DNA from 3 places in the Phyllobacterium sp. LjRoot231 genome. Region 3 is predicted to be linked to each of the others. Evidence: riboswitches for the same ligand, from Rfam matches in the RefSeq annotation. Region 3 holds a riboswitch; each other region holds the start of a gene.
The links. A riboswitch is a leader RNA that binds a small molecule or an ion and turns the genes downstream of it on or off. The one in region 3 is predicted to bind cobalamin.
Positions count from the first base shown of each region.

Region 1 (10,785 bases), 230 kb from region 3:
GGTGCGCCGGGGCCTGCGCCGATAAAATGGACTGTCATTGTTTGAACCCGTTTATCTCTTCACCGCAAGCGCCGCAGTGGCATGAGCAGTTTTTGTCTTTCCGATCACCAGTACGCCGTCTGAACCCACGGCCGCAAGTGCGGCGGCTTCGGCCACACCGTGACATCCTGTCAGGGCAAAAACGCGCTCCGACGGGTTGAGCAGCCGCTGTGTCTGCTCTTCCAACACGGCAGCACTGAAATAACTGACAGGAACGTCCAATTGCTGCGACACGTAGGCAAGAGCGGGTTCTCGGCGGCGCAGATCAATCGAATAAGCACCGGTCAAATCAGCCGCGCCAATCCCGGCTTCTTCCAGTACTTTCCGGGCAAGCTCCAACAATTCTTGTGGCTTGCATCCTCGCTCACAACCCAACCCAAGTGCATAAAGTGGCTGCGCCATCAGTGCTTCTTGTGCAGTTCTTCCGGCGTCACTCCCAAAAGATCGGCCGTCTTGCGGATCAGATTGGCTTCCTTGGCGTCCAGTTCATCGTCGGCATTCGCAATCGCCAAAAGATGGCGCAGCAGTAACACTTTGCGTTCAAATGGCACGTCAGCAAAGGCGAGCGCTGCCTGTGTGCTCGTTGTTTCATAGCCGAAATCCTTGAGATATTCAGCGACTTCTCCGAACTCCTCAGATGAAATGCCGAAATCGTTGGAAGCGATACGCAGAATCGCGGCGTATTCCTTCTTTTCGGTCTTGCCGTCTGCCAGTGCGACATGCAGCAGCAATAAAAGCTCTGCTGTCAGCACCGGATCATCGGCGACCTTCTGCACTGCACTTTTCGTACCCAGGAACGCCGTGATCCGATCAAAAATGCTTTCGCTCATTTTACCCCCAAATTGTCTGTACTGATTGATTGCAGTACAGACAGTCGAATTCAAGTAGCGAAACGCCTCAGGTCGATATGCGCATCCATACAACTAGAATTCGATGCCCTTCTGGGCCTTTATCCCCGAGCGGAAGGGATGCTTGATCATTTCCATCTCGGTGACAAGGTCGGCAAACTCGATGAGCTCATCCTTGGCGTTCCGGCCAGTGATGATCACATGTTTCATGTGCGGCTTCTGCTTCAAGACCTCGATGATTTCTTCAACCGGCAGATAGTCGTAGCGCAAGGCGATATTCAGCTCGTCGCACAGTACGAGTTCTGTTTCGTCGTCGAGGATCATCGCCTTCGCCTGCTCCCAGGCATTGCGCGCCATGGCGATGTCACGCGCCCGGTCCTGTGTTTCCCAGGTGAACCCTTCGCCCATTGCGGAGATCGTGACCTGCTCGGGAAATTTTTCCAGAACCCAGCGCTCACCCGTGTCCCACGAGCCCTTGACGAACTGCACCACACCGATCTTCATGCCGTGACCCAACGCCCGAAATACGATGCCAAAACCAGCCGTGGATTTGCCTTTTCCCTTACCGGTATTAATGATCACCAGGCCTTTTTCGTCGGTCTTGGTCGCCAGGATCTTGTCGCGCACCGCCTTCTTTTTGCGCATTTTGTCAGCATGGCGCTCATTGATTTCCGCTTCGGTCAGGTTTTGCAATTTCTGTGATTTTTCAGCCATTTGGCCTCTCCTCCCGAATCCTATTCTTAAGCAGCAAGTCTGCTGAGTTCGTATCGCGCCGAGTTGGAACGCGGCGTCCAGAAGCCGCGCGTCACCGCCTCTTCCAGTTTTTCCGCGATATCACGCAAAGCGTGTGGGTTCTTTTCACGCAGGAACACCCGCACGTCTTCATCCACCAGAAATGCCTGATAGACGGCTTCGAAATGATGGTTGCCAACAGCGCCGGTCGTGGCAGCAAAGGCAAAAAGATAGTCGACCGTCGCCGCCATTTCGAATGCGCCCTTGTAGCCGTGGCGCATGACGCCAGCGATCCACTTAGGATTGGTCACACGGCCGCGCACCGTACGGGCGATCTCTTCCTCCAGCGTGCGGATGACCGGCTTTTCCGGACGCGAATGATCGTTGTGATAAATGGCTGGCCGCTCGCCGGACACCAGTTCCACCGCCGCCGACATGCCCCCTTCGAACTGATAGTAATCGTCAGAATCGAGAAGGTCGTGCTCGCGATTGTCCTGATTCTGGACAACTGCATTGACCGTGCGCAATCGCTCTTCAAGCAAGCCTCGCTCCGCCTTGCCTTCTTCGCCGGCGCCATAGGCATAGCCGCCCCAAACGAGCCACGCCTCAGCGAGATCGTCGCGCTTGGCCCAATCTTGTCCGTCCATCAACGCCTGCAGCCCGGCACCGTAAGCACCCGGCTTGGAACCGAACACGCGGAATCCTGCGCGCTGCCTGGCCAGTTTTTCATCGATACCGTCCGCAACAAGCCGCTTCTGTTCATTGCGCATGCGCGCAGCGATGGGATTATCCTGCAAATCCTCATCAAGTGCACCAACCGCTCGCACGGCGGTGTCGAATAACGCGATCTGGTCCGGAAACGCATCACGGAAGAACCCGGATATCCGCAAAGTTACATCGACGCGCGGTCGGCCAAGCAATACAGGTGGGATGATCTCGTAACCGGTGACGCGACGTGAAGCCATATCCCATACCGGCTTGACGCCGATCAACGCCAGCGCTTGGGCGATATCATCGCCGCCGGTGCGCATATTGGACGTACCCCAAGCGGTGAGACCAAACGAGGTCGGCCATTCGCCATGATCCTGCGTATAGCGGCGGATCAAAAGCTCGGCGGATTTCTGACCCAGCTCCCAAGCAGCGGGTGTTGGCACAGCACGGGTATCGACGGAAAAGAAATTACGTCCGGTCGGCAGCACATCTGGCCTGCCGCGCGTCGGCGCTCCGGAAGGTCCGGGCGCAACAAACCGTCCATCGAGCGCCGTCAGCAAGGCGGTCATCTCGGCATCGCCGCAGGCAGCCACGGCAGGATGCAAATCACTGCGGATGCCATCAAGGACTGCGGCTGTCGCGGCCCAAGTCGAGGGGCACTCGACTTTCCCGGACACCAAGTTCGCAGCCAGAAGCTCAACACGTTCCACTGTATCGCCAGCGATACGCCACGGATCATCTGAAACGGCCTGCAATATCTCGGGACGCGCGGCATTCCACGGAGCAGCCATATCGCAATCGAGTGGATCAAAGCCGTCAAGTCCGAGATCAAGCACAATCGCACGCTGCAAGCTTTGATCGGCACCGTGGCCGGACCCACGCGGCACACGGGCCAACGCTACGACGAGATCCGTCAGGAGGCGCCCTTGCGGCGACCGACCAAAGATATGCAGCCCGTCGCGAATCTGCATTTCCTTCAGATCGCAAAGATAGGCATCGAGCTTTTGCAAGGCGAGATCGTCCGGGTCATGATCGTGAATGCCCGCATCGCTGTCCAGCCCAATGTCTCGCACCAGATCGAGTATCTGGACTTTCAACCGCACGAGACGGCGGGGATCGACGCCAGATGCCTCGTAATATTCATCGACCAGCGCTTCTAGATCCTTCAGCGGACCATAGCTCTCGGCGCGCGTCAGCGGCGGCGTTAGATGATCGATGATGACAGCGGACGAGCGGCGCTTGGCCTGCGTACCCTCGCCCGGATCATTAACGATGAACGGGTAGATATGCGGGATGGGCCCAAGCACCGCTTCCGGGTAGCACATCTCAGACAGGGCAAGCGACTTGCCCGGCAGCCACTCGAGATTGCCATGCTTGCCGACATGGACGATAGCGTGCGCGCCATAGACTTCACGCAAATAGGCGTAGAACGCCAGATAGCCGTGCGGCGGCACGAGATCCGGCGAATGATATGTTTCCTTGGGATCGATATTGTAGCCGCGTGCCGGCTGGATGCCGACCAGCGTTTCCCCAAAACGGGCAAGCGGCAGCGCAAACATTTGCTCCAGCTTCATGAAGTAGGGATCGGCCTCAGGGTCGCCCCAGCGCGCGCTAATCGCCTGCTGAATCGACTTCGGAAGCGACTGGAAGAAGCTGTTGTATTGATTCAAGGAAATGGTTTCGCGAATTTCCCGTCCATCACTCGCCGCATTGGTTGGCCCGGCCATCAAATGGTTGATTAGCGCCTCACCATCGGCCGGAATATCGGCAACCGGATAGCCCCGCTCGCGCATTGTGTTCAGCACATGCCACGAGCCGGCGGGCGTATCGAGCCCGACGCCGTTGCCAAGCCGGCCATCGCGGTTCGGATAGTTGGCCATGATCAGCGCAACGCGGCGCGCACCGGGCTTCGTCGCCCGCAACCGCGCCCAGTTTGCCGCCAGTGCTGCAACGAATTCAACCCGATCGGGCTGCGGTTCGTGCGTGACGATATCGGCTTCGACCGCCTCGTCATAGACCTGGGCCGATTTGAACGAAACCGCGCGAGAGAGCACTCGCCCATCGACTTCCGGCAGCGCCACGTTCATGGCGAGATCGCGGGCCGAGAGTCCCTGATCCGAATTGCGCCATTGCTCGACGTTCGATCCGGAAAAGATCACCTGCAGCACTGTCGCGCCATCATGTTCAAGCACGGTTGGCTTGCGGGCAGCACCTGGTGCGGACACGGCAAACCCCGTCGCATTGAGCACAACAGCAGGCGGCGCCTCGCTGAAAATGGCCTCCAGTGTCGCCACTGACACCTGGTCTTTCAGGCTCGATACAAATACCGGCAACGGGTTCAGTCCCTTTGCCTTCAGCGCCTCGACCAACGCTTCTACCGGCTGGGTCTGCCCGCTTTGCACCAGCGCCCGGTAAAAGCAGATCGCGACCACCGACGCATTTTCCCGCCAGTGCCCCCGCATTTCAGTAAGCGACGGCGCTGAGCTGCCCGGCCACCACAATCCAGCCTTCAACAAGGGCGCCGCTTCCTGCGGTTTATCCCTGTTACTGATCAGCGCTGCACAATAGTCGAGAAAGCGCTGCGCATTCTGCGCTCCACCCTCAAGTAGGTAGTGCCAGAGTGCATCGCGATCCTGCCGTGAAATGGTGGAAAACCGGTCGAGCCCCGGATCCGGCTTGTCGTCGCCCGGAAGAACGGCGAGCTGAACGTTGTGATTGACTGCGCAGGCATGCAACGCTTCGAGCCCGTACGGCCAATAGCTCTCGCCACCGATAATCCGCACGATGATAAGCTTTGCATGACGCGCCGTACGCTCGACATAGGCATCGACCGACATGGGATGCGACAGCGCCATCATGTTGGCGAGGCGCAGCGACACCGCGCCATCGCCCTGCTGCCGTGCTGAGGCTAGACTCGCGAGTTCGGTATCAGCGGCAGAGAGAAACAGCACATCTCCCGGCGTCTGGCCGAGATCAATCGCCTCGGTGCCTTCGGCTATCGTGCCTTTCTGGGCAAGCAGGAGGTGCATTCAGTATCCTATGACCAAGCGGCGGCTGCATTTACTGCCGAGGTTATGGCGACGGTATCGATATCATGCAGGCCGATGACGACCAGCCGCGTCTGGCGCTGCTCACCGGGATGCCAGCTGCGGTCGAAGTAATGTTCGATCCGCGACCCTACCGCTTGCACCACAAGCCGCATTGGCTTGCCGGGCACGTCGACGAAACCCTTAAGCCGCAGGACATCGTGATCAACAATCACAGCCTTCAGTTTCTCAACGAAAGATTTTGGCTCGGCTACCGGACCAAGACCGACGACGAAACTCTCAAATTCATCGTGATTATGTTCCTCACCGGCCGCATGTTCTATCTCATGCTGCGATTTGCGGTTGACGATATCCTCCTCGGTACCAACACCAAGACCGAGCAGCAACTCATTGCTGAGCTTGCCGAAACTCGCCGAAATCATGTTGAGCGAGCGCGACGAACGGCTTTGCACATCGCCCTTGACCCCGTCGAGCTGTTCGCTGCTGATCAAATCGGTCTTATTCAGAACGATCAGATCGGCCGCCCGGATCTGGTCCTCGAACAATTCTTCCAGCGGACTATCATGGTCGAGCGATTCATCCCGAACGCGCTGCGCATCCACCTTGTCGTGATCATCGGCAAAGCGTCCTTCGGAAACAGCAGCAGCATCGATCACTGTAATCACGCCATCAACGGTTACCTGCGTCTTGATCTCGGGCCAATTGAAGGCGGCGACCAGCGGCTGTGGCAAGGCTAGGCCCGATGTCTCGATCACGATGTGATCCGGGCGATCAGGACGGTCCAGCAATTTGGTCATTGTCGGGATGAAATCGTCAGCCACCGTACAGCAGATGCAGCCATTGTTGAGCTCGATTACATCCTCATCGCGGCAAGCTTCGATACCACAACCCTTGAGCAGACCACCATCGACACCCAAATCACCAAACTCATTGATGATCAGCGCGATACGCTTGCCATTGGCGTTTTCGAGCAGGTTGCGGATCATTGTCGTCTTGCCCGAACCGAGGAAGCCGGTGATGACCGTTGCCGGAATCTTGTGATCAAGCATCTTGTGACCCTGCATATTCTTATCCCTTCATTTTGAGCGGCAGTCCTGCTGCCACGAAATAGACTGTTGCCGCAGCGCTAGCCACGGCTTGATGGAGGCGGCCCGCATCATCGCGAAACTCGCGCGCCATGCGGTTTTCGGGAACAATGCCGAGACCAACCTCGTTGGAAACAAATACCGCGGCGCCCTTGAGGAGCGGCAGCACCGCAACAAGTTTCGCCGTCTCCGCCTCTATATTGCGCTCGGCCATCATCAGATTGGTGAGCCAAAGCGTGAGGCAATCCACAAGCACCGCTTTGCCGTCCGCACATTCGTTTTGCAAGGTGCCGACAAGGTCGAATGGTTCTTCGATCGTCACCCAGGAGGCACCGCGCCGCTCTTTGTGCAGCCCGATCCGCTCCGACATTTCTTCGTCCCAGGCCCTTCCGGTGGCAACATAGACGGCATCCATGCCAGATGCCTCTATCAGACCTTCCGCAAAGGAGGATTTACCGGAACGCGCGCCGCCCAACACAAAGGTGACCCCGCGTTCCAATGTCGACATCAACCCTCCAGCTCCGATGCCGCATAGTGCTGGATGGCAAAGCCGAGCGCCGTTCCAAGAACTACCCAGAAGAACAAATTGGTCGCCAGAGTCGACACGGCGAATTCTGAAGCCAGTGTGGGTGGTACTGCCGATGTAAGGTCTTCAACTTCCGGCGCACCGTAAACATGCGGGGCGACAATCAGTACGACGCCCAGAACTTTGGCCCAGATTTCCTCGCGTAGAACGATGAGATAGACGCCGCCCGCTGTGAGCACAACCGTGATAAGCCACCACGCCTGCCGCGCGGCGAGGTCGGCAGCAGGCATTGCTGGCAATTCCGGTGCAAGGCTGAATGCGGGCGCAAGGTTGAAAATGAAGAACCCCGCAAGACCCCAGTAGATACCGTTCTGCAGCGTGATCTTGCGGCCAAGGAAAAGTGCCGCGGCACCTGTAACGAGCGCAAAGCCCGCGCCGGCAACGAGGTTGATCAGTAGGGTATTGCCAAAGCGTCCGAATGGCAGTGCCGGGCTGGCCTCTTCTGCGTGTTCATGCGCAACCATCGCAGCGGGGGTACTTTCCGCGGTCGTTGCCGCAGCCGGCTCAGCGGTTGCGTGCTCATGCCCACCGGCATTTTCATATTCTTCGGCATGAAGAATAAGCGGAACGTTCCGCACATACATGGCCGGCGTCAAAAGGATACCGGCAAACAAACCAGCTACGATCGTAGCCAGGAGATATTTGACCAACATGAATCTGCTCCCAAATCCTAAAGCAAGCTGCCGGGTACGCAAAAACGCCCCCGGCAAACAAACCGTAATTTTTCAATGCGTAAGCGCTGGAGGCTGAATCTGTTTATTCAGCCAGTACCAGACTCAATGGCAAGGGAATCCGTATGAATGGCGGGTGTCATGCGCTGTGTCATGCAGTGTTTCGGAATGGGAAAGACCGACACCGTAAATGATGAATACACCAAGCATAAGCGAAAACACCGCCGTCGTCAGACGCGAAGCGAGCGGGAGAGAAATCGTCGAAGTACGTGCAGCAGCCATAACAACCTCCGTGCAGGGCCAGAAGGGACAATCCCCTTCGGTTTTGGGCACTATTGCCCTATGACTGGCAGGTCTCCTGGCTCGCGGGTCGCAAGATCAATGCCGCCTTCCCGGTTTCCCAGTGGCTGCCATCGGCTTTCGCTTCTGGCGCTGACATTGACCCTCGCCGCTCTACAGTCGCGGGGTCGGCTGCGGTTTGGCCGCCCTGATGGGTACGGCCGTCGCATTCCCTTTTGATCCCATGGCCTTTGGCCGATACGGGAACCAATCATGGGTTGGACGTTATTCATCAAGCGCCGGAAATGTCAAACGAAACTGCGAGAGCAACAACAGTTGCCGCGTCATCAACGCAGTTTAGGCATCAGTAATGCGTCGATATCGAGGACTTCCGCCAGTTGGCCGGCTATCGAATCGAGAGCGGCATCCACGCCGGCGTTGTAATCAACGGTGTCGGCAGCGATTCCCATAGATCGTAACAATGCCGCTCTGAAGGCATCCGCCCCGAACAGTCCATGCATGTATGTGCCGAAAACTTTACCGTCGGCGGACATCGCGCCATCTTCGATGCCATTAATGCGGGACGTCGGACGCGTGCAATCCGGCCCAGTTGTTCTGCCAAGATGAATTTCATAGCCTTTCAACGGCAGGTCGAACTGTAGCGAGTGCGCCACGACGTTGCGCACGGTCTTCTCTGGCTCCATCACCGTCTCGATGTCGAGATAGCCGAGGCCTTCGACTTCCGTGACACTTCCTTCAATTCCATCGGGATCGCGGACCGTCCGGCCAAGCATCTGGTAACCGCCGCAAATGCCGATAATGTGGCCGCCACGCCGCCTGTGCATGTCGAGATCGCGGTCCCAGCCATTCTCGCGGAAACGTAGAAGATCACTAATCGTCGATTTGGAACCCGGAATAATTACCAATCCCGCATCCGGCGGTAGCCTCTCCCCGCTCCGCACCATGATCACATCCACCTGCGGTTCGGCCATCAGCGGATCGAGATCGTCGAAATTGGCGATACGATCAAGCACTGGCACCGCGATTTTCAGCGCTTGTCCCTCACCCTTGACCAACCGCTCCAGGACAACGGAGTCTTCCGCCGGTAAACGCGAGGCATCCCGCAGCCACGGAACAACACCAAACGACGGCCAGCCGGTAAATTCGGTGATGGATTTGAGCCCATCATCGAACAGCGAAACATCGCCGCGAAACTTGTTGATGATGTAGCCAATGATCATGTCGCGATCCTCGGGTTGCAGGATCGCGTGCGTGCCAACGATCGACGCGATTACGCCACCCCGGTCGATGTCACCAACCAGAACGACCGGCACGTTGGCCCGTGTGGCAAAGCCCATATTGGCAATGTCCCCGGCGCGCAGGTTGATTTCCGCCGGTGACCCCGCACCCTCGACGACAACGAGATCGGCGCCATCGCGTACGATATCCCAGGACGCCATCACCGCATCGAGAAGCTGCGCCTTGAATTTCTGATAGTCACTGCCCTTTGCCTGCCCCCAGACCTTGCCCTGAACGATGATCTGACTGCCGGTTTCCGACTGCGGTTTCAGGAGGACCGGGTTCATATGCACTGATGATGGTACGCCGCATGCAAGTGCCTGGAGCCATTGCGCCCGGCCAATCTCGCCGCCATCGTCGCTGACCGCTGCATTATTGGACATGTTCTGCGGTTTGAAGGGACGTACTTTCAACCCGCGATTGCGAGCAAGCCGGCAAAGTCCAGCCACCAGGACGGATTTCCCAACATCAGAGCCTGTTCCCTGCAACATGATTGCGCGTGTCATGGGCTTTGAGTAGCGGATATGTCTTTCTCTTCCTAGCCCCATCCAAAGCTCATCTGAATCGTTGCGCCACTTGGCGCATGGGATAGAGTGATGGTAACCAGAATACAGGGAGGTTAGCATGGATACGCTCGTGGATTCGGCGTCCGGCCAATTCGAGCTAAATGAGGATCAACTGGCAATCCAGGACATGGCCCGGGCGTTTGCAGCAGACCGCGTAGCGCCCAATGCGCTCGCCTGGGATCGTGACAAACATTTTCCGGCAGACGTTATTCGTGAAACCGGCCCGCTGGGCATGGGCGGGATTTATGTGCGCGAAGATGTGGGCGGGTCGGGGCTGAAGCGGCTGGATGCCGTGCTGATTTTCGAAGCGTTGTCGGCGGCGTGCCCGGCATTCTCGGCGTTCATATCGATTCACAATATGGGAACATGGATGATCGATCTGTTTGGCAATGAGGAGCAGCGTCAGCGCTTCGTGCCGAGACTGACATCCATGGAGTGGCTTGCCAGCTATTGCCTGACCGAGCCCAATTCGGGCTCGGATGCCGCAGCGCTGAAGACCCGTGCCGTGCTCGATGGCGATCATTATGTGCTGAACGGCGCCAAGCAGTTCATTTCCGGTGCGGGCGATTCAGATTTGTACGTCACCATGGTACGCACTGGTGAGGATGGGCCAAAGGGAATTTCGGCGCTTGTCATCCCGAAGGATGCTCCGGGCCTTTCCTTTGGCGCCAACGAATACAAGATGGGCTGGAACGCCCAATCGACCAGGCAGGTTATTTTCGACAATTGCCGGGTTCCTGTGGCAAACCGGCTTGGCGAGGAAGGCGACGGTTTCCGTATCGCCATGGGAGGGCTCGATGGCGGGCGCCTCAATATCGCCGCCTGCTCGCTTGGCGGCGCACAGTCGGCGCTCGACAAGGCGGTCACTTATGCCGCTGAGCGCAAGGCTTTCGGCAAGGCAATCAACCAGTTCCAGGCCTTG
Region 1 covers NZ_CAXUQT020000001.1:2,383,773-2,394,557, reverse strand. Annotated here, with positions in the region: gene cobM (precorrin-4 C(11)-methyltransferase) at 1-38, opposite strand, end outside; gene ACSQ3H_RS11730 (cobalamin biosynthesis protein) at 52-441, opposite strand; gene ACSQ3H_RS11725 (TerB family tellurite resistance protein) at 441-869, opposite strand; gene cobO (cob(I)yrinic acid a,c-diamide adenosyltransferase) at 963-1,601, opposite strand; gene cobN (cobaltochelatase subunit CobN) at 1,628-5,359, opposite strand; gene cobW (cobalamin biosynthesis protein CobW) at 5,368-6,426, opposite strand; gene cobU (bifunctional adenosylcobinamide kinase/adenosylcobinamide-phosphate guanylyltransferase) at 6,446-6,970, opposite strand; gene ACSQ3H_RS11700 (CbtA family protein) at 6,970-7,701, opposite strand; gene ACSQ3H_RS11695 (CbtB domain-containing protein) at 7,825-8,001, opposite strand; cobalamin riboswitch at 8,051-8,285, opposite strand; gene ACSQ3H_RS11690 (cobyric acid synthase) at 8,346-9,803, opposite strand; gene ACSQ3H_RS11685 (isobutyryl-CoA dehydrogenase) at 9,922-10,785, shown strand, end outside.
Region 1: linked by a shared signal. The riboswitch ahead of ACSQ3H_RS11695 (CbtB domain-containing protein) and the one ahead of bluB (5,6-dimethylbenzimidazole synthase) in region 3 are both predicted to bind cobalamin.

Region 2 (10,785 bases), 450 kb from region 3:
CGTCATTGACATCATGGGTGTGATGCCGGAACCCGCCGAGATGAACAGATATTTCTCGCCGGGATGCTTCCGCATGGAGAAATCGCCGAGCGGGCCGAACGCCTTCAGCCGCGCACCCGGTGTCAGATGATCGATCATCCAGCGCGTGCCAATACTGCTGTCCTGCGCCTTCACCGTCACGGCAATGGTGAACGGCCGCGACGGACTGGAAGACAGCGTGAAGGTGCGCAAGACAGCTTCCGGCTGCACCGGCAGTTCGAACGTCATGAACTGGCCCGGCTCGTAGCGGAACCAGTTATGGTTGTCCGACCTGAAGGTGAAGGTTTTCACATTGGGCGCTTCCTCAATGATTGACAGGCACTCCAAGAGATGCAGACGGTCGTTCCACGGCTGCATCTGATCGAGGTGCGGATAGCTTTGAGGAAGGCCCATGTTCACTATGCTACCCTGCTGAGTTTCTTGTCGCCGGAAAGCCGCGTTTCCATCGAGTTGCTGTACCATTCGAGGAATTGCAGCACACCGCCTTCATGCTCGACCGAGTAAGGGCCGGGCTCATAGGCGGGCGAGCGGATGCCGAAAGCGTTTTCTTCAACGATACGGCGGTCCTGATTGTTGGTTTCGAGCCAGACATGTGTCAGTTCTTCGATATTGTAATCGACGCCTTCAACCGCATCCTTGTGCACGAGCCACTTCGTCGTGACCTGCGTCTCGTTCGGGCCAAGGGGAAGCACGCGGAAAGATATCGCCTGATCGCCCAGAATATGGTTCCACGTGGTCGGGTAGTGATAAAGCAGCAGCGAACCGATCTGCTTGGCATTGACGTCATCGCTGAGTTGCCTGCCGACCGCACGCTTGCCACTGATCGTGTAGCTCTCGGCACCGCTGAGCAGCGGCACACGCGTTGCACGATACTGCCCGTCCTCGGCGATGCGGAACACACTTGGGAGGCCTACTGCCTCACACTTCTCCCAATGCGCAACCATTTCCGGATCCTCTTTGGAGCCCTGGATGCCGGTAGCGCTGGGTGCTTCGGGGAAGGTCTTGCACAGTTCCGGGTGATTGGCGACGCAATGGTAACACTCGCGATTGTTTTCCCAGACAAGCTTCCAGTTGCCCTTTTCGACGATTGAACTCTGAAATGCGACTTTGGTTTCGGTCAGGCGATGTGGAGCGAGATAGGGTTCGAGCAGAGCACGCGTTGGGCCGAAATCCGGAGCAACGGGCGCGAGGCAAATGAAGATATAGCCGCCGACGCTCTCACAATGCACCGTTTTCAGGCTGTGTTGGCTGGCGTCGAAATCGTCGCCCATCTGGCGGGCGAACAGTAGCCTTCCATCGAGCTCATAGGTCCATTGATGGTAGGGACAGACGAGCTTCGCTGCCGTGCCCTTTTCGGCAGAACAAACGCGCGAGCCGCGATGGCGGCACGAATTGTGGAAAGCTCTGATCTGTTTCTGGCGGTCGCGGACAATGACGACTGGATAGTCGCCAACCTGGACCGTGAAGAAATTACCCGGCTTCGCCACTTCGCAATCATGGCCGATGAACAGCCAATCGCGATAGAAGATGTTTTCCATGTCGAGACGGTAATAGTCCGGATCGGAATAGAAGGCCTGTTCGAGACCGTAGCCGGGTTTCCGGTTTTTGAGGTTCCGGAGCAGTTCGTTCGTTAAGTCCATGTCGTGTCCTCGCCCTTATAGCCGCGAAAGAACTGACTGGTGGTGAAGGAGAACCTCCGCGCAAGTCAAACGTCGCCTGCACAAAATCATGCTCCTTGATCGCCCACCGCGATCAGTTGGTTTATCTTCCTCAAGGCTGGTTTCCGGGCTCTGGAGTTGCCGTTTCGGGCCTCACGGCGCCTTCCCGGGATTGCGGTCCCAGTGGCTGTTTTGCCGCGTTTCACTCCACTACCGTTGCGGGGGCAGCGCCGGGTTTAAGGATGTGATGGAATTCAGATCAGGGCGAGCCGAAAATGATGCTTTTCGAGAACCGGAGCGCAATGGACTTTTGGGTCCATGAGCCCCGGGAGCGCAGAAAGGTATCATTTGCAGGCCGCCATGGTCTGGATTTACACATCCTGGACCGGCTTCCCAATTCTCCGCTTCCCCTAGAAAGCGGCACCTCAAGTGCCCCGATAAAAGCACCGGCCATGAAAAAAGAATAGGCGCGGAAACGACATCGCATTTACGCAAGGCGACACGCATCATGAAACGAGAAACGGTGGCATTTCCGCCACCGAATCTCACCATTCAGGAACATCTATTTTACGGGCGATACAAATACTGCTTGATCGACTCCGGCTTCATCTCGATCGAGAAGCCGGGCAACACCGGCGGCATATAGGCTGCATCCTGGATATTGCAGGGATCAACGAAGTGTTCATGCAGATGGTCGACATATTCGATCACCCTACCCTCCTTTACGCCGGATACAGCCACATAGTCGATCATCGATAAATGCTGCACATATTCGCAAAGCCCGACACCACCGGCATGCGGCCAGACCGGAAGCTTGTATTTCGCCGCGATCAACAAAACCGCGAGCACTTCGTTGAGCCCACCCATGCGGCAGGAATCGATCTGCACGACATCTATCGCGCCCTCGGCGATGAACTGCTTGAACATGATGCGGTTCTGGCACATCTCGCCTGTCGCCACCTTCACCGGGCTGATGGCCTGGCGAATCTTGCGATGGCCTGCCACATCGTCGGGGCTTGTCGGTTCTTCGATGAAGAACGGTTTGACGAAGGCAAGCTTGTTCACCCAGTCGATGGCTTCATTGACTTCCCAAACCTGATTGGCGTCGATCATTAGGATACGATCTGGCCCGATCACCTCACGGGCAATGGTGAGGCGACGGATATCGTCGTCGAGGTCGCGGCCGACCTTCATCTTGATATGCTTGAAACCAGCGTCCACAGCTTCCCGGCAGAGACGGCGCAGCTTCTCGTCGGAATAGCCGAGCCAGCCCGCCGACGTTGTATAGCATGGATAACCTGTCGCTTTCAGATCAGCGATGCGTTCCTGCTTGCCCGCCTCCGCGTTGTGCAGGATTTCGAGCGCTTCGTCCCTCGTCAGCACGTCGGTCAGATAACGAAAATCGACGATATTGACGATCTCCTCCGGCGTCATTTCGCCCACCAGCTGCCATACTGGTTTCCCCGCTTCCTTGGCCAGCAGGTCCCACACCGCATTGACCACGGCTCCCGTCGCCAGATGCATCGCGCCCTTGTCCGGCCCGATCCAGCGCAGCTGGCTATCGCCAGTGACAAAGTGCCAGAAGCGGCCCGGATTCCCCTTCACCCAATCGAGTTCCAAGCCAATGACAAGGTGTTTCAGCGCCTCGATTGCGAGACAGACGATTTCATTGCCGCGCCCGATGGTGAAGGTCAGCCCATGGCCGGCAAGCCCATCGACATCCGTGTCGAGGACGACATAAGCGGCCGAATAGTCTGGATCCGGATTCATCGCATCCGACCCATCGAGGCTTTGCGAGGTGGGAAAGCGGATATCGAAAACACGAAGATCGGTAATGCGGGTCATAATATTACTCCTGTGGAGACCTTAGACGGTCCATCCACCATCGATGTTGTAAGCTTGACCCGTGGTGTATGTTGCGCCAGCGAGATAGACGGCAAGGTCAGCGATTTCTTCCGGCAAGCCGAGACGGCCCATGGGCTGGCGCGCAATGAAGGCGGCGCGTGTCGCATCATAGTCGCCACCGGCGCGCATGCGCTGTTCCAGCGACGGGCTTTCGACCGTCCCGGGGCAGATCGCGTTGCAGCGGATTCCTTGCGTGATGTAGTCGGCAGCAACCGCCTTGGTGAGACCCAGCACGGCAGCCTTGGTCACACCATAAGCGAAACGGTTCGGCACGCCTTTTACGCTGCTTGCCACAGACGACATGTTGACGATCGCGCCGTCCTTACGCTCGATCATGCCCGGCAAAACAGCTCTGATCGTGCGGATCATGGCGCGGACATTGAGATCGAGCGCAAAGTCCAGGTCAGCATCCGGCATTTCAAGAATTGAGCCACCGTGCACGAACCCGGCGCAATTGAACAAGATGTCGATTGCGCCGAGCTCGCCAATCACCCGATTGACTTCGTCCGTCTTCAGCACGTCGAGCTTGCGAGGCTTGATGCCTGCCTCCTTTGGCAGCGCGTCCAGCAGCTGCTGGTTGATGTCCGTCGCATGAACGATCGCGCCTTCGCGGGCGAACGCAAGCACCGAAGCGCGGCCAATGCCCTGCCCCGCTGCCGTGATCAGAACACGCTTGCCTTCAAGCTTACCAGTCATTTCAAATCTCCATTCGGCTTTACGTCGCCTTGCTCTTACGCTCGGCTATCAAAATATGGTCGGCAGCGAGCACCACCTCGTCGCGTTGATTGATGACCTCGCAGCGCTCGACTATGCGCCCGCTGTCGGGCCGTTTCGGATCATCATCCTTGGCGCTTATTGTTACGCGTGTGCGGATCGTATCGCCAATGAAAACCGGCCTGACGAAGCGCAGGCGGTCGTAACCATAGGAAAACGCCACGGGGTTGATGAGGCTTGCAGTTAGCCCGACACCGATCGAAAAAATCATCGTGCCATGGGCGACGCGCTGGCCGAAAGGTGTGGTCTTCGCGAATTCCGCATCCATGTGATGCGGAAAGAAATCGCCCGTATGGCCGGCATGCACCACAAAATCCGTTTCTGTGATGGTACGCCCGGTTGTGACCCGTACATGGCCGAGTTCATAGTCCTCGAAATAGATCGCTTGTTCGGACATTTACGCCTCCGGCTTTTGTGCGAGCCGCGTTGCCGGCGCTGCACTGGATTGATAGGCCGCTTCGACCAGCGCCATTGTGTGCCATGCATCCTCAACTGAACTCACAAGTGCATTGTCCTCGCCGCTGGCAAAGCGTTGCAGATTGGCCATGCGCCCGACGAACGCATCGGGGAACCAGGCACCGTTCAAAGGGATGTTGACCCACTCCGAGCCATCCTTCGGGTAGATCATCAATTCGTCCGGCTCGCCGCGCGGATAGTCGAGATTGACACCGAGTTTCACATAGGCCGCACCTTCCGTGCCGCTTACGCGGAACTCGCAGGCCTGGAATTTGCGCCCGAACTCGTGATCGTGGTTGATCGACAGCGAACAGCGCACCCTGTCGCCGTAGTCGAGGATAGCGCTGGTCCGGGTCTGCGCTACCTTGTGGTTGGGATGACCCAGTGTCTTGGCATGCACGCCTAGCGGATTGCCGAGGACCTGCCGGATGAGGTCGATATAGTGGATCGAATGCATTGCAATCTCGACACGTGGCAGATCGGCAAGAAACGGCCACAGCGACCACGGCGTATCCAATGCCAGCCAGGCATCGAAATCGATGACTTCGCCGAGCCAGCCCTGTGCAATCGCATCTTTCAGCGCCAGCATCATCGGCGCAAACCGTAGCTGGAAATTGACGGCGGCGGTGATGTTGCGCTCGCGGCAGATGCGCAGGATTTCGGAGGCTTCCGCGAGGTCGCTGCCCATCGGCTTCTGGATCAGTGCGAACGAGCCTTCCGGCAGGGCTCTCAGCACATCGGCATGGCGAGCTGGTGGCGTAGCGAGATCGAAGATCGCATTCTCTACTGCAGCAGCCTCAGCGACGGAACTAAAGGTCGTGACAGCCCACGCCTCGGCCAGCTTCCGCGCCTTCGCCTGATCGGGGTCGAAGAGCCCAGCAATCGGAAACCCACCTTTTCTGTAAGCCGGATAGTGCGCATCGCCGACAATGCTGCCCGCGCCGAAGGTCACGATCGGGCGCGGCTTCGCCGGTAGCGGCCAGCTCTGCTGCAAGGTTGCGGGGTCAAAACTCATCATGCGTCCTTCAATCGAGATGGAAAACTTCTTCCATCATCGCCCACCATTCGCCTTCGGCGCGGGAGTCGAGCGGCACCTGGCAAGGCATACATACGGCCCACCATTCCTTGTTCTTCGGGTTGTCGGCCATCTTGGCCATATCGGCCTCGAAGTCCGTGCCGTGGTACTCCCATGTTCCAAACAGGATGTTCTCCGGCTCGCGCAGGAAGATGGTGTAGTTGCGGATATTGCAGCTCGATATCAGCTCGAGGATTTCCGGCCAGACAGCGGCGTGCAAGCGCTTGTATTCGGCAATCTTGTCGGCGTTCAGCCCGATCATCATCCCCATACGTTGCATGATACTAGCTCCGTATCTCGGTGGTGAATTCGTCAACGCTCCGCGCTTTCACCGCGTCCCAGTCCCAGTCTATACCGATACCGGGCTCCGACGGCGCAATCGCATAACCGTTCTCGATGCGCATCTGCGTGTGCGTAAGGTCATCAAGCTGCGGAATGTATTCGACATATCTGCCGTTCTGCGCAGCGCAGGTCAGGCTTACATGCAGCTCCATCAGGAAATGCGGGCAGACCGGCATGTCGAAGGTTTCCGCCGTATGCGCTACCTTCAACCAAGGCGTAATCCCGCCGATACGGCCGACATCCACCTGCACGATGGAGCAAGCGCGCTTCTGCATATATTCGCGGAAATGCCGGATCGAATAAAGCGACTCGCCAATTGCAATCGGCGTCTGCGTTGAAGATGAAAGCCGCACATGGCCGTCTATATCGTCGGCCGGCAGCGGCTCTTCCAACCAGGCGAGATCGACATCGCGCAAAACCTGCGAGCGGCGGATGGCTTCATCCAGCGTAAAACCCTGATTGGCATCGGTCATGATCTCGAATCCTGCACCGACAGCGTCGCGTACAGCCGATAGCCGGTCCAGATCCTCGGAACCATGCGGCCTACCAATCTTGACCTTGGCTCCCTTGAAACCCTTGGCCTGCGCTTGCAGCGCATCATCGACCAGCGCCTGCTTTTCGATATGCAGCCAGCCGCCTTCGGTCGTGTAGAGCGGGCAGCGATCCTTCGCGCCGCCAGCAAGTTTCCACAGCGGCAGGTTTTGCTTCTTCGCCCGTAAATCCCACAACGCGATATCGACGGCTGCCAGTGCAATCGCCGTGATCGCGCCTATGGTCGTTGCGTGGGTGGCGAATTCCAGATCCCGCCAGATCGCCTCGATCTGATCGGCATCCTTGCCGAGCAGGCGCGGAACCAGATGATCGGAAAGCAGCCGCATCACCGAGGAACCGCCCGTGCCGATCGTGTAGCTGTAGCCCGTACCGACAGCGCCATCGCTGTCGGTGATGGTGACGATGGGCGTTTCCTGGCTGACAAAGCTCTGGATCGCATCGGTGCGCAGCACTTTCGGCGGCAAGTCCACCATACGCAATTCAACTTTTTCGATCTTTGCCATAGCTATTATCCCCGCAAGGTTTTGCCGGTTTCAGGCGAGAACAAATGCGCCTGCGACAGGTCGAAACTGAATTTTACCACTTCACCGGCGCCCGTGGGACGTGGATTGAGCATACGCGAAACCCATTCGCGCTCTGCCATCGTAATAAATAGCAGCGTCTCGTTGCCGAGCGGTTCAGTAATCGATACCGGCAGCTCTATCTCATGCACATCGGTGGCCTCACCAGAGTTCAGTCCGTGGCCGGTTGGATAAATGTCATCGGGGCGCAAGCCGAAAATCACCTTGTCGCCAGCCGCCACCTTGCTACGGAACTCGATCGGCAGCGGCAGGGTCTGTCCACCGGCAAACACAAGTTTTCCATCTGCAATAGTGGCCTCGTTGAGGTTCATCGGCGGCGAACCAATAAATCCGGCGACGAAGCGTGTCGCCGGCCGTTTGAACACTTCCTCCGGCGTTCCGACCTGTTCGATATAACCGTCGCGCATGATGACGATGCGATCTGAAAGCGTCATCGCTTCCACCTGGTCATGCGTCACATAGATCATGGTCGCCTGCACCCTCGCGTGCAGACGCTTGATCTCGGTGCGGACCTGCGTGCGCAGCTTGGCGTCGAGGTTGGAGAGAGGTTCGTCGAACAGGAATACGTCCGGCTTTCGCACAATTGCACGACCCATCGCTACGCGCTGGCGCTGGCCACCGGAGAGCTGCGATGGACGGCGATCCATATACTTGTCGAGGTCGAGGATCGCGGCAGCCTCGTTAACCCGGGTATCGATCTCGGCTTGCGCAACCTTGCCGATCTTCAGCGAAAAACCCATGTTTTCGCGTACCGTCATATGCGGATAGAGCGCATAGGACTGGAACACCATCGAGATATTACGGGCACGCGGCGGCAGATCGTTCACCGGCTTGCCGCCAATTTCGACGACGCCGCCGCTGATGTCCTCGAGTCCGGCAATCATGCGCAGCGTCGTCGATTTTCCGCAGCCGGACGGACCTACCAGCGCAATGAACTCGCGATCTTTGACTTCCAGGTCGATGCCATGGACCACATCGACATTGCCATAACTCTTGACCAGTTTCTTTAGTGTTACGGGAGCCATAACGAGTTAACCTTTCACCGCGCCGAACGTCAGTCCGGACACGAGATGCTTCTGAATGATGAAAGTGAGCGTGAGCGCCGGAATGATCATAACCACCGCAAGGGCGCACATGCCACGCCAGTCGATGGTGAACTCCGACGTGTAATCGAGAAGGCCGACAGGCAGCGTCTTCGAATTCACCGAGCGGGTGATCTGCGATGCCAGCGCATATTCATTCCACGAGGTGAGGAAGGCGAATATGCCTGCCGAAGCGATACCGGGGCCAGCCAACGGAAACTCCACCTGCCAGAATGCCTGCCAGCGCGTGCAGCCATCGATCTGCGCCGCTTCCGCCAGATCCTTCGGCACCTGCCGGAAGAAACCGTCGATCAGCCAGATCGTGAACGGCACGTTGAGAGCCACATAGATGAGGATCATCGCGAAATGCGTGTCGATGATGCCGATGCGGGCAAAGATCATGAACAGCGGCAGCGACAGAGCGATACCGGGAACGGCACGCGTCAGCATGAAGCCAAGGAATACGCCTGACTTGCCCTTGAACTTGTAGCGGGCGAAGGCATAACCGCCCGCCATGCCGATAATCAGCGCAATGATTGTCGAGGTGATCGAGATGATCAGCGAGTTGCGGAAATACTCCCACACCGGAATACCGCCCTGTCCGGCGCCGCCGAACATGGCACGGTAAGCATCGAGCGAGATATCGCGTGGTATCCAGACCGGTGGTTTCGCCATGATTTCCACGGTCGGCCGCAGCGAACTCAAGACAATCCAAAGACCCGGCAAGCAGATGATCAACATGGCCACAAACAATCCGACCAGGTGCAGGACTTTGAGGCCGCGGCGTTTCAGACGATGAGAACTGTTCTGGTCCATCTTACCACTCCGCTCCGATTTGCTGGCGCGCGGCAGCCAGTTTTCTGAAGAAATATACGGTGAAAAGGATCGACAGCAGGATGGATATGTAAGCCATAGCGTTGGCAAGGCCCATGCGCGCATCGCTGTAGGCCGTGCGGCCCACCAGCGTCCACAACAGCTCCGTGCGCTTGGCTGGCCCGCCATCGGTCATGATCTTGACGATGTCGTAGGCGCGCGCCACATCGAGCGACCGGATCGTCATGGCGATGAAGGCGAATGGCATCAGATAGGGCCAGGTGACATAGCGGAATGTCTGCCATGGCGTGCAGCCGTCGACCCGCGCTGCTTCCACAGGCTCCTGCGGCATCGCCAGCAGCCCAGCCAGGATCAGGATGGCGAAGACGGAAGTCGACGACCACACCTCGGCAATGATGATCGAAAACAGTGCCAGATTGCCGTCGATCAGCCAAGGTACCGCGCTTGTGGTCAGCCCCAGCGATTGCAGGGCATTGTTGACGAAACCGATATTGTCATTGAACAGGAACTTGAACTGGAAGCCGACGAGCACCGGCGAGAACATCATCGGGAACATCATCAGCGTGCGCAGGATGCGCTGACCGCGAGTCGCTTTGTTGACCAGCATGGCAAGCCCGAGACCAAGAAACATTTCGGCGTTGAGCGCAATGGTCAACAATAGAACGGTCCGGCCGAAAGCGGTCCAGAATTCCAGATTGGTCAGCACGCTGACATAGTTGCGAAAGCCGATGAATATCCAGATCGATTCCGGCTTGGTCAAGCGGAATGGCGTGAAGCTCGAATAGAGTGAGAACAGTAGCGGCAGCACGATGACAGCGGCGAGAACGATGATAGCAGGCAGCAGCAAAAGCGTCGGCGCTGATAGTTTGGGAAATCTCATCTGAAAAATTGGCCTTTTGATCTCTGCTTCGCCGCTTCGCGCCCTCTCCCTTGTAAGGAGGAAAGCTGCGAAGCAGCCGGGAGGGACTTACTTATTTCGTTGTTGAATTAGCCGCGCTGGTCAAAAAAACCCCTCCCCGGACCTGCGGTCCCTCCCTCCCCACAAGAGAGAGGGACCGCAGTGCTTGCCTTCAAAGCTTGCCGGCATCCTTCAGGATATCAGTTGCTTTCTCGGCAGCGGTGTCGAGCGCTTCCTTCGATGTCTTGTCGCCGAGAATAGCCGCCTGGAGTTCTGGATAGACAGCATTGGAGATCTCGATCCATTCAGCCAGCGGTGGAACCGGGAAAGCGTTCTTTGCTTCTTCCTGGAAGGCATTCAGCACTTCGGTCTTGTAAGGATCGCCCTTCGCCTGCTCGATGTCCCATGCCCAGACTGCCGTGCGTGTCGGCAAAGGTCCAGCCTTGGCTTCGAGCTTCTGGCTGTCCTCGTTGGTCAGCCACCAGACGAGCGACGCCGCTGCATCCTTGTGGGCGCAGGCTTCCGTCACCGAGAAACCGTGATGACCGGACCAGCCAGTGCGCTTGCCGGACGAGCCGGCAGGCGCAAC
Region 2 covers NZ_CAXUQT020000001.1:1,712,333-1,723,117, reverse strand. Annotated here, with positions in the region: gene ACSQ3H_RS08405 (2Fe-2S iron-sulfur cluster-binding protein) at 1-432, opposite strand, end outside; gene ACSQ3H_RS08400 (aromatic ring-hydroxylating oxygenase subunit alpha) at 438-1,679, opposite strand; cobalamin riboswitch at 1,797-2,140, opposite strand; gene ACSQ3H_RS08395 (L-fuconate dehydratase) at 2,265-3,542, opposite strand; gene ACSQ3H_RS08390 (SDR family oxidoreductase) at 3,564-4,298, opposite strand; gene ACSQ3H_RS08385 (MaoC/PaaZ C-terminal domain-containing protein) at 4,318-4,773, opposite strand; gene ACSQ3H_RS08380 (Gfo/Idh/MocA family protein) at 4,774-5,847, opposite strand; gene ACSQ3H_RS08375 (L-rhamnose mutarotase) at 5,858-6,187, opposite strand; gene ACSQ3H_RS08370 (mandelate racemase/muconate lactonizing enzyme family protein) at 6,192-7,304, opposite strand; gene ACSQ3H_RS08365 (ABC transporter ATP-binding protein) at 7,310-8,407, opposite strand; gene ACSQ3H_RS08360 (carbohydrate ABC transporter permease) at 8,414-9,280, opposite strand; gene ACSQ3H_RS08355 (carbohydrate ABC transporter permease) at 9,282-10,178, opposite strand; gene ACSQ3H_RS08350 (sugar ABC transporter substrate-binding protein) at 10,369-10,785, opposite strand, start outside.
Region 2: linked by a shared signal. The riboswitch ahead of ACSQ3H_RS08400 (aromatic ring-hydroxylating oxygenase subunit alpha) and the one ahead of bluB (5,6-dimethylbenzimidazole synthase) in region 3 are both predicted to bind cobalamin.

Region 3 (10,785 bases):
CTGGCCAAAGAGGAATGCGCCGAGAGCAGCTGTCCCCAGCACGGCGATCGTCGCGCCGGTCACTGAAACGAGCCGATAGACCCAGACCGGTGCGTTGTCGTCGTAGCCCATCAGCTTGAGCGCAGCACTCTGCAACCAGTATATGCCGACCGGCTTCTTGTAGCGGGATGCATCCTGAAAGCGGATGTCGACATAGTCGCCGCTCTCGGCCATCTGGTGTGTGGCCTGGACATAGCGTGATTCATCGCGGTCCAGCGGAGGTATGGAAGCGATGCCGGGAACGAAGGAGACGAGGCAAATGAAAATCAGCAGCAAATAATGGCTGGCGCGAAGTTTTGTGCCGCCGCCGGGAGCCAGGTCGGAAGAGGTCATCAACATCCCTTGCTCACGTGTCCTGCGTCATCGCCTTCTTTTCATTGGCGATCAGCCAGAGATTGCGAATATAGACGATGAGGCCCAGCCCCTGGCCGGCAATGAACACCGGGTCCTTGCGCACGATCGCATAGACGAACAGCAGCACACCGCCGAACAGCGAGAAGAACCAGAATGTCACCGGTACGACGCTGCGCTTGGCGCGCTCCGATGCGATCCACTGCACGACGAAGCGCATGGTAAAGCAGCCTTGCGCGAAAAATCCGAGCAGGATCCAGGCATCGAACTGGGCGATGAAGACCGAGTGCAGCCAATTGGTAATAGCATCAGCCATGACTGATCTCCGTAATCGTTGGGACGGTCTTGCGGCGTTTTCGCAGCCACCAGACACCATAGAGGTCGAGAATGCCGCGCAGGCCGCGGTCGAGAATGCCGTAGTTCGACTTGCCGTGCCGGCGCTCGCGGTCGACGACATCGACATGAACGACGCCGTAGCCTTCGCGGAGCACCAGTGCAGGCAGATAGCGATGCCAGCCGTCGAAGAAAGGCAGTTCGCGGAAAAGCTGGGTGTGTATAGCCTTAAGACCGCAGCCGCTGTCGCGCGTATTGTCCTTGAGGATCGCGCTGCGCAGCTTGTTGGCGTATCTGGACGCGATCTGCTTCAGCTTGGTGTCGGTACGCTTCAGGCGCTGCCCGGCTGCAATGCCGATTGCAGGACCGGCGTCCAACAGTGCATCGGCAAGACGCGGAAGATAGGCCGGGTTATTCTGCCCATCGCCATCCATGGTGACCACGACCTTGCCCTTGGCGGCAAACACACCGGAACGCACAGCCGCGCTTTGCCCGGCGGACTTGTCGTGGCGGACATGGCGCAGCGGCTTCCCGGCCTTGATGCGTTCGCCTAGCGCTTCGCCCGTCATATCAGTTGAGCCGTCGTCAACCACGATGACTTCGTAGCTGCGGCCTTCCATGGCTGCATCCACTTCATCGAGGAGAAAGGCTAGATTGGCGGCCTCGTTTCGGCAGGGAATAACGATTGTAATTGCCGGATTGCTCAAGTTGCAAGCTTTCGTATTGTCTCTTCAGGCGCGCTGCATAACATCGAAAGCGCCGCCTTGCCATCCTCATTTATGTTACGAAGCTGTAATGGTCACCTTGTTGATTAACGCTTGTTGCGAATGTCGGTGAGCGTCTTGGCAGGCGTAATCGCTTCGGGATCGAGACGGATTTCGATGATCGCCGGTTTGCCGCTTGCAATTGCCCGCTGCCACGCACCTTCAAATTCCTCAGTTGCCTCGACAGTCTCACCATGCCCGCCATAGGCGCGGGCAAGCATGGCAAAATCGGGATTGGTCAGGTCGGTCGCAGATATTCGCCCGGGATATTCGCGTTCCTGATGCATCCGGATTGTCCCGTACATATTGTTGTTGATGACAAGCACTACGATTGGCAGGCTGTATTTGACCGCTGTGGCAAAATCCTGGCCATTCATCAAAAAGCAGCCGTCTCCTGCAAAGCACACGACCATTCTGCCAGGGTAAAGCTGCTTGGCTGCAACCGCTGCCGGGAGCCCATAACCCATGGAGCCGGATGTTGGTGCCGCCTGTGTACCGAAGCGGCGGAAGCGGTGGAAGCGATGCTGCCACGTGGCAAAGTTACCGGCGCCGTTGGTCATAATCGCATCTTCAGGCAGTACACCTTCGAGGAAAGACATGATCGGCCCCATGGCCACCTTTCCGGGGCCGCTTTTTGGTGGCGTCGACCATGCGAGATAGGATGCATGCGCGGTTTCCGCTTCCCCCGGCCAGTTAACGTGGGACGGTGGCGCAAGGTGTTCGACAGCTTCGGCAAACATGTCGGGTGCTGAGTTGATCGCGAGGCTTGGGCGATATACCCGTCCAAGTTCGTCCGCATCCGGGTGCACGTGGATCAGCGTCTGCTTGGGATAAGGGCTGTCCATCAGCGTGTAGCCGGAAGAGGGCATTTCGCCGAAACGCCCGCCGACGAGCAGTAGAACGTCTGCTTCTTTCACGCGCGCCGCCAGAGCCGGATTGATGCCGATCCCGACGTCGCCAGCATAGTTCGGATGCAGATGGTCGAACAACATCTGGCGCCGGAACGAGCAGCCGACAGGCAGATGCCATTTTTCGGCAAAGCGCGCTATCGACTGAACGGCATTTTCATCCCAGCGCGACCCACCCAGGATCATGAAAGGCCGTTTTGCGCCCTGAAGAAGATCGGCGAGCTTTTCGATACTAGCCGGAGAAGGACACGTCTCGACCGGCTGCCAGACTTGCGAAATCACGGTGTCGACCTTGTCCGTCAGCATGTCTTCCGGCAAGGCCAGAACGACAGGTCCTGGGCGCCCCGAGGTCGCGACCGAAAATGCTCGCGTGACGAATTCCGGAATGCGCCGCGCATCGTCGATTTCTGCCACCCATTTCGCTGTATCGGCAAAGAAGCGGCGGTACTCGACTTCCTGAAAGGCCTCGCGCTCACGTGCGTCGCGTTGCACTTGGCCAATAAAAAGGATCAGTGGCGTTGAATCCTGCTTGGCGATGTGGATTCCGGGGGCGGCATTGGTTGCCCCTGGACCACGTGTGACAAAGCAGATGCCTGGCTTGCCTGTGAGCTTTCCCCAGGCCTCCGCCATCATCGTGGCTCCGCCCTCGGCCCGGCAAACGGTGACGCCTATCTTTGAGTCGTAAAGCGCGTCGAGCACGGCCAGATAGCTTTCACCCGGCACGCAGAACAACCGCTCGACGCCATTAGCCGCCAAAGCCTCGACAATCAATTCACCGCCCGTTTTCATTGGATACGTCCTTCATTTCTTCAAGAATTTCGACGCTGTGCTCGCCAAGACGTGGCGAAGGCCGTTGATAGGAAAGCGGCGTCTTCGACATAACGATCGGCGTTCGCACCGAAGGTATGGTGCTGCCATGACTGTCTTCGAGGTCAAGCCGCAATTGCCGTGACATAATCTGCGGATCGTCAAACATCTCGCCGATCCGGTTTATCGGTCCTGCCGGAACCGCGTTTCGGGAACAGGCTTCAAGCAATTCGGCACGGGTACGTTTCTGCGTTTCGACCCTGATCGATACCGTCAGTTCGCTACGGTTTTCCAGTCGTGCCCTGTTGGTGAGGAAGCGCGGGTCGCTGGCAAGACTATCAAGGCCGACGATCGCGCAAAACCGGGCGAATTGCCCGTCATTGCCGACCGCAAGGATCATATGGCCGTCAGATGTCGGGACGACCTCGTAGGGCGAAATATTCGGGTGTGCATTGCCCATGCGGTGCGGGCTTTTGCCCGTCGCCAGATAATTCATCGCCTGATTTGCCATCACGGCCGACTGCACGTCGAACAGGGCCATGTCGATCATCTGGCCTTCACCAGTCTTCGCCGCATGTGTGAGCGCCGCCTGAATTGCAATGACAGAATAGAGCCCGGTGAAGACATCGGCGACGGCAAGACCGACCTTTTGCGGCTCGCGCTCGGGTTCTCCGGTCACGGACATCAGCCCGGACATGCCCTGAATGATGAAATCATAGCCCGCCTGCGCGGCGTAAGGGCCGTCCTGCCCGAAACCGGTGATCGAGCAATAGACGAGGCGCGGATTTTCGGGGCTCAGGGATTCATAGTCGAGCCCGTATTTCTTCAGGCCCCCGACCTTGAAATTTTCGAGCACGACATCAGCCGTCCGGCAAAGTGCCTTGACGGTTTCCTGTCCCTCAGGTGTGGTGAAATCGGCCGTAATCGAGCGCTTGCCACGATTGCACGAGTGGAAATAGGCGGCAGAAAGGTTTTCGCCTTCGCTGCTGGTGATGAAAGGCGGGCCCCAGCCACGCGTCTCGTCACCTCCAACAGGATTTTCGACCTTGATGACGTCAGCACCGAGGTCGGCGAGAACCTGTCCGGCCCATGGACCGGCCAGGACGCGAGCGAGTTCGATGACGCGCACACCCTTGAGAGGAGCATCAGGCATATTTCAAGCACTCTCCAAATTTATTGTTTGTTTCGAAACTGTTTGCGTCGCCCAATCCGCAAAATCCTGCATGATTACCTCCCGATTGATCTCGTTGAGGCTTTCATGCCGCGTGTCTTCGTAAATCGTTGTCGTGACATTGGTAAATCCGAGTTTTCTCATTCTGTTTCCAAGATCCCTGACAGCTTTGCCCCTCGCAGTAGCTGGATCTTCTGCACCGCCGACGAGATTGAAAGGCAGCTCGCGGGGCACCTTGGCCAGCAACGAATTATCCGCGCCCATGAATATGAAGCCGAAAATATCGCGCCACATACTCACTGTCGGGTTCCAGCCCGATAGCGGGTCGGCAAGATAGGCATCCACTTCGTCAGGGTCGCGCGACAACCAGTCAGACGCCGTGCGCGCATTCTCAATGCTGCGACCCCATTGCTGGAAGGTGAATTTCGGCAGGAGCATACTCGGAACGTCGGATCCCAAAAACATACGCTCGGCGCGCAAAACCCCCTGCGCGATCCGGCCTAGAAGCCCTGCGGAGAAATTGGCATTCCAGACGGCCGCAGCGTCCACTTTGTCCGGATGCTTCAACACGTAACTCATTGCGATCAACCCACCAAGCGAATGCCCGAACAGAATGAGCGGAAGGCCTGGGTGACGGTTGCGAGCAACACTGTTAACGGCATCGACGTCGCCTAGAACATGGATAGATCCGCTGCTTTCCGCGAAACGTCCCGCTGGTGCTCCAGTCGCTTTGGTCAGTCCATGACCCCGGTGGTCGTGGGCATAGACATTGAAGCCTTGCCCGTTCAGGAATTGGGCAAAACGCTTATAGCGCAGGGAATGTTCGCTGACGCCGTGACTGATCTGGACGATGGCGCGCGCTTGACCCTCGGCCGCGGAAAACCGCATGGCAAGTGCCGCCCCTGTCGGGCTTACAACCGTTCCTACGTCTTCGAATGCCATTCTCTGCCTCCCGTCGCAGTTGAAGTGGTGGCGCACGAATAGTCAATGCGGAATAAATCGCGATAAAATCCGCTTAATTTATTTCGTTCCTGCACAATAAATAATCACTTAAAAACCTATGCAATTTTATTTTGCAAAGCCTCTTGCAATCGATAAAAACATGCCGCAGAACTTCACTCCGAAAGAGATTGAATGCACGATTGTTGCAACCGCAGGTAAGCTATCAAATGCCTGGAAGGCGATGATTGGATGGCATCGAGCTCCTGCAAGTTACATGGCCGTTCAGGGGAGAAGAGGACGCTCCCCAAATGCGGCACCAGAGGGGAAACCGGGTGACGGAAATATCCGCGCCCGGTTTCGCTCGTTTTTGGGCTCGCCCTTTCGGATGGAAGGCGCCCGCTTTTCCACTATCCTTGTTGTCCGGATGGCAATGCTGCTGTGCGTGGTTCGACAAGCTCACCATGAGGGAAGTGGTTCATGGCAGGGAGTCAAGATCTGCAAGGTCGGCGACTATCCATGCAATCCTCAATCTCCCTCATGGTGAGCTTGTCGAACCACGCACAGCAGCATTGCCATCCGGCAAATCAGCACCCTTAAAAGCGACCCGATCAAAAATAATCGTGGCTACTTATCCAACACCTCCAAACCTCGGTTATTCTAATCCGGTCCTTTCCATGGGGAACTGCTTCCGGAGCCGTTCGAAGTGGGGAGAGGATCGGCGCCTCCGATGGCGGGTAACGGACCCGCCGTCCGGGGAAGTTCTGTCCAAGGGTTCCCCTGCCGGTACTAAGGCCGGTGCGTGCTGGACGAGCACTGTGAGGGCGGCAGATTGGCTGGGCGCAGTCCTGGCCGCTGGCGTTTCCGACGCGGAACGGACGGGATCAAAAAACGCCGGACGGGCGGTCTTCGGATCGCATTTTTATTCTACCAAGACGCGCTTCGACGACCGCCCGTCTTCCCACCACCATTCAATGGCCAGACGCGAAAGCGGGTGTGGCAAAGGAGTAGCTTAACCTGAGCGGATGCCCGAAATACTCCGCCCATCCATTGCCACAGGAGCCCCTTTCGCCTACATACGGCGCAAATTCATGTCCCTAAAATCCCGAACACCGGAGTGACGCGCGTTATGGCACGCCAATTCATTTATCATATGGCCGGCCTGAACAAGGCATATGGAACCAAGAAGGTTCTTGAAAACATTCACCTTTCCTTCTACCCCGATGCCAAGATCGGTATCCTCGGACCGAACGGCGCAGGTAAGTCGACGATCCTCAAGATCATGGCGGGCTTCGACAAGGAATATACCGGCGAGGCCTGGCTCGCTGATGGCGCGACCGTTGGTTATCTCGCTCAGGAGCCCGTTCTCGATCCCACCAAGGACGTTATGGGCAACGTCATGGATGGTGTGGCCGACAAGAAAGCGATCCTCGACCGCTATAATGAAGTCATGATGAATTATTCCGACGAGACCGCCGACGAGGGCGCGAAGTTGCAGGATATCATCGATTCCAAGAACCTTTGGGATCTGGAATCGCAGGTCGAAATGGCCATGGAGGCATTGCGCTGCCCGCCCGGTGATAGCGAAGTAACCAACCTTTCCGGCGGTGAGCGCCGCCGCGTGGCGCTCTGCAGGCTCCTCCTGTCGCAGCCGGACCTGCTGCTCCTTGACGAGCCGACCAACCATCTGGATGCCGAAACCACGGCCTGGCTTGAAAAGCACCTGCGCGAATACAAGGGCTCAGTCCTGCTGATTACCCACGATCGCTACTTCCTCGACAACGTGACAGGCTGGATTCTCGAACTCGATCGTGGTCGCGGTATTCCCTACGAAGGCAATTACTCGGCCTATCTCGGCGCCAAGTCCAAGCGCATGCAGCAGGAAGGCCGCGAAGACGACTCGCGCCAGAAGGCTTTGGAGCGCGAGCGCGAATGGATTTCGGCGAGCCCCAAGGCGCGGCAGGCAAAGTCCAAGGCGCGTATCAAAGCCTATGACGCATTGGTCGATGCGGCCAATGATCAGCGTCCGGGTGATGCGCAGATACTCATTCCGGCGGGTGAGCGTCTCGGCCAGGTCGTGATCGAAGCGGAAGGTCTCACCAAATCCTTTGGGGATCGTCTGCTCATCGAAAACCTTACGTTCAAGCTGCCGCCCGGCGGCATTGTCGGCATTATCGGCCCGAACGGTGCAGGTAAAACCACCCTGTTCAAGATGATCACCGGGCAGGAAAAGCCTGATTCCGGTTCCATCCGTATTGGTGAAACCGTGCATCTTGGCTATGTCGATCAAAGCCGCGATCATCTGAAGGCGGACAAGAACGTCTGGGAAGAAATTTCCGGCGGCAATGAAATTATCAAGCTCGGCAAGTACGAGATGAATTCGCGTGCCTATGTCTCGGCGTTCAACTTCAAGGGCGGCGACCAGCAGCAGAAGGTCGGCAATCTCTCCGGCGGTCAGCGCAATCGCGTGCATCTCGCCAAGATGCTGCAGGCTGGCGGCAATGTTCTTCTTCTCGATGAGCCTACCAACGATCTCGATACTGAAACCCTGGCGGCGCTGGAAGATGCCTTGGAAAAATATGCAGGCTGCGCCGTGATCATCAGCCACGATCGCATGTTCCTCGACCGGCTGGCGACGCATATCCTCGCATTCGAAGGCGACAGCCATGTAGAATGGTTCGAAGGCAATTTCGAGGACTATGAGAACGACAAGATCCGCCGCCTTGGCCCTGACAGCGTCAATCCAAAGCGTCCGAGCTACAAGCCGCTGACACGCTAGATGTTCGTGGGAGAGTGGAGACGTCCTCCCATCACCATTTTTGACGAACCCATCAGGCTTATTTGCTGGTTTTCGTGGCCTGAATTTCTAGTATGCGGGGAATTTCATGGAGTTGCGCAATGACTGACCTGTTTGAAACCAGAACGGAAATACTCCCCTCGCGCAAGCTTAGCGGCCGGGTAGGCGGGCTGTTCGAAGCTCTCGCAGGCGATTTCGTCACGACGCCTGCAGCTTCGCTTGAGCTCACTTTCGATGGGATCGTTGGCGATTTCCATGCCGGCCCCACGCGTAAATCTGGTGGGCGTGAGCCTTGGTATCCGCGTGATACAGAAATGCGCAATGAGCGCCAGCTTTCCATTCTCGCCTCGGACGAATTGGCGGAAGTTGCTGCTGGAATGGGTCTGCCGGCACTGAAAGCTGAATGGATCGGTGGCAATATGGTCATCGACGGGATCGCCTCGCTTTCGATGCTGCCACCGCGCACGTTGATGTTCTTCGAAGGTGGCGTGACACTGAAGGTCGACGGGCAGAATGCGCCCTGCAAGCTCGCGGGACGCTCTATCGGCGAACATGCACGAACTGAGGATCATATGACGACGGCGCTTGATTTCGTCCGGGTATCGAGGCGCCTGCGCGGCATCGTGGCCTGGGTCGAGAAGCCGGGCACCATTCGCGCCGGTGAAAAGGTCGATGTGCGCGTGCCCGAGCAATGGATTTACCAGGCCTGAGGCTTGCGCCGGGAAACTTTCTGTGGCGAATAGATTGAAGGTCCGGTGCCTGCCGCTTGCGGGAGAATCGGGAAGCCGGTGAGAATCCGGCACGTGCCCAACGCTGTAAAGGGGATGGGCCGCGCAGATGCCACGGATATACCGGAAGGCGCGCGGTTCAGATGAACCTCAGTCAGAAGACCGGCCGGACCTTATAGCTCGAACCGCGCGGACGGCGGGGAGGGTTTCAAGCGTTGTTGGGAGTAAACAATGCACGATGTTTCATATGGTCCGGTCACCGCTGATTGCTTTTCCGATGATGAGCGCGCTGCGGTCTATAAAGCCATCTATACAAGGCGCGACGTGCGCGACCAGTTCCTGCCGCGAGCGGTCCCCGAGGATGTGCTGATGCGGCTGCTGGACGCTGCGCACCATGCGCCGTCGGTCGGGTTCATGCAGCCGTGGAACTTCATCATTATCCGGGATGAGGCGCGAAAGGTTGAAATTCATCGCGCTTTTTCTCGCGCCAACGAGGAAGCTAAGTCGCTGTTCAGTGACGAACGGCAAGCGCTTTATGCTTCGCTGAAGCTCGAAGGTATTCTCAAAGCGCCGATCAATCTGTGCATCACCTGCGATCGTACCCGCGGCGGCAAGGTCGTTCTCGGCCGGACACATAACCCCCAGATGGATCTCTACAGCACGGTTTGTGCCGTACAGAACCTCTGGCTAGCAGCGCGCGCCGAGGGCATCGCCGTCGGTTGGGTCAGCATTTACCACGATCAGGATATGCGCCGTATCCTGGGCATTCCGGGTCATGTCGAGATCATTGCGTACCTCTGTATCGGTTATGTCGATGAACTCTACGACACGCCGGAACTGGAAAGGCGCGGCTGGCGTAACAGGCTACAGCTGGAAGAACTGATATTCGAAGAAGCGTGGCAGGGAACCGCCGAGATTAGCTCGGATCTTCCTCGTCCGGGTCCAGCAGGCGTGTTGCCCGCCATTCCGTCAACTTCCGATTGATGGCATCGAGTACGAAGAATCGCGCGGAGTCCTTGTCGTACCCCTCGTCGCGCAAGGCATCGTAATCCGTATGCTGGTGCCGGACATGCGCCACGGCCGCGAGCCAGACGGCGATGGGGGGCGGCAGGCCTCTCATATGCGGTGCGCCGGCGGCAGCTCTTATCGGTTCCGAATCCGAATAGGGTACCGCCGGGAGAAGCAGCGTCAGCGCCTTGTTGATTGCACGCTGGCGGTTTGTTCCTGTGCTCATGCGGATTCCTTGCGTGATTCTCGGTCCTATTTCAGACGCGGCAAAATTTGTCGTCAACGGCAAAAACAACTTGCCAAAATTTTATTTCTCACATAAACATATCTTTATGTCTTTTGAGGTGAATGATGGACAAACGTGATCTCAATCTTGATCTGATGGTCGATACGCTGAAAGCGGCGGCAGAGCCAAGCCGTTTACGCATTCTGGCGCTGTTGTCTCGCGGCGATCTGACCGTTTCAGACCTTACGACTATTCTCGGCCAGTCGCAGCCTCGTGTATCGCGTCATCTCAAGCTGCTGTTTGAAGCAAGCCTCATCAATCGCTATCAGGAGGGTTCCTGGGCTTATTTCCGTTTGGCGGAATCGCTGATCGTCGGCGACATTGCCCGCTCCCTTTTGGATCGTCTCGATTATTCCGATCCTTTGCTGGATCGTGACCTTGAACGACTTTCCTCGGTGAAACTGCAGCGGCGCGAGCGTGCGGCTGCCTACTTCAGTGCCAATGCCACAAGCTGGGACGCGATCCGTTCGCTGCATGTCCCGGATGGCGCGGTAGAAGACGCGCTTGTCAAGATCGTCGGTCGCAAGCCCTTCCAGGCCATGCTCGACGTTGGGACAGGCACAGGCCGTCTTCTCGAACTCTTCGCACCACTTTACGTGCGGGGTGTCGGCATCGACATCAATCGCGACATGTTGACTATTGCCCGATCAAACC
Region 3 covers NZ_CAXUQT020000001.1:2,158,056-2,168,840, forward strand. Annotated here, with positions in the region: gene ACSQ3H_RS10555 (ArnT family glycosyltransferase) at 1-372, opposite strand, end outside; gene ACSQ3H_RS10560 (lipid-A-disaccharide synthase N-terminal domain-containing protein) at 386-706, opposite strand; gene ACSQ3H_RS10565 (glycosyltransferase family 2 protein) at 699-1,430, opposite strand; gene ACSQ3H_RS10570 (thiamine pyrophosphate-binding protein) at 1,535-3,184, opposite strand; gene ACSQ3H_RS10575 (CaiB/BaiF CoA transferase family protein) at 3,168-4,355, opposite strand; gene ACSQ3H_RS10580 (alpha/beta fold hydrolase) at 4,359-5,315, opposite strand; gene ettA (energy-dependent translational throttle protein EttA) at 6,442-8,091, shown strand; gene ACSQ3H_RS10590 (MOSC domain-containing protein) at 8,211-8,819, shown strand; cobalamin riboswitch at 8,846-9,022, shown strand; gene bluB (5,6-dimethylbenzimidazole synthase) at 9,069-9,821, shown strand; gene ACSQ3H_RS10600 (DUF2293 domain-containing protein) at 9,754-10,071, opposite strand; gene ACSQ3H_RS10605 (ArsR/SmtB family transcription factor) at 10,197-10,785, shown strand, end outside.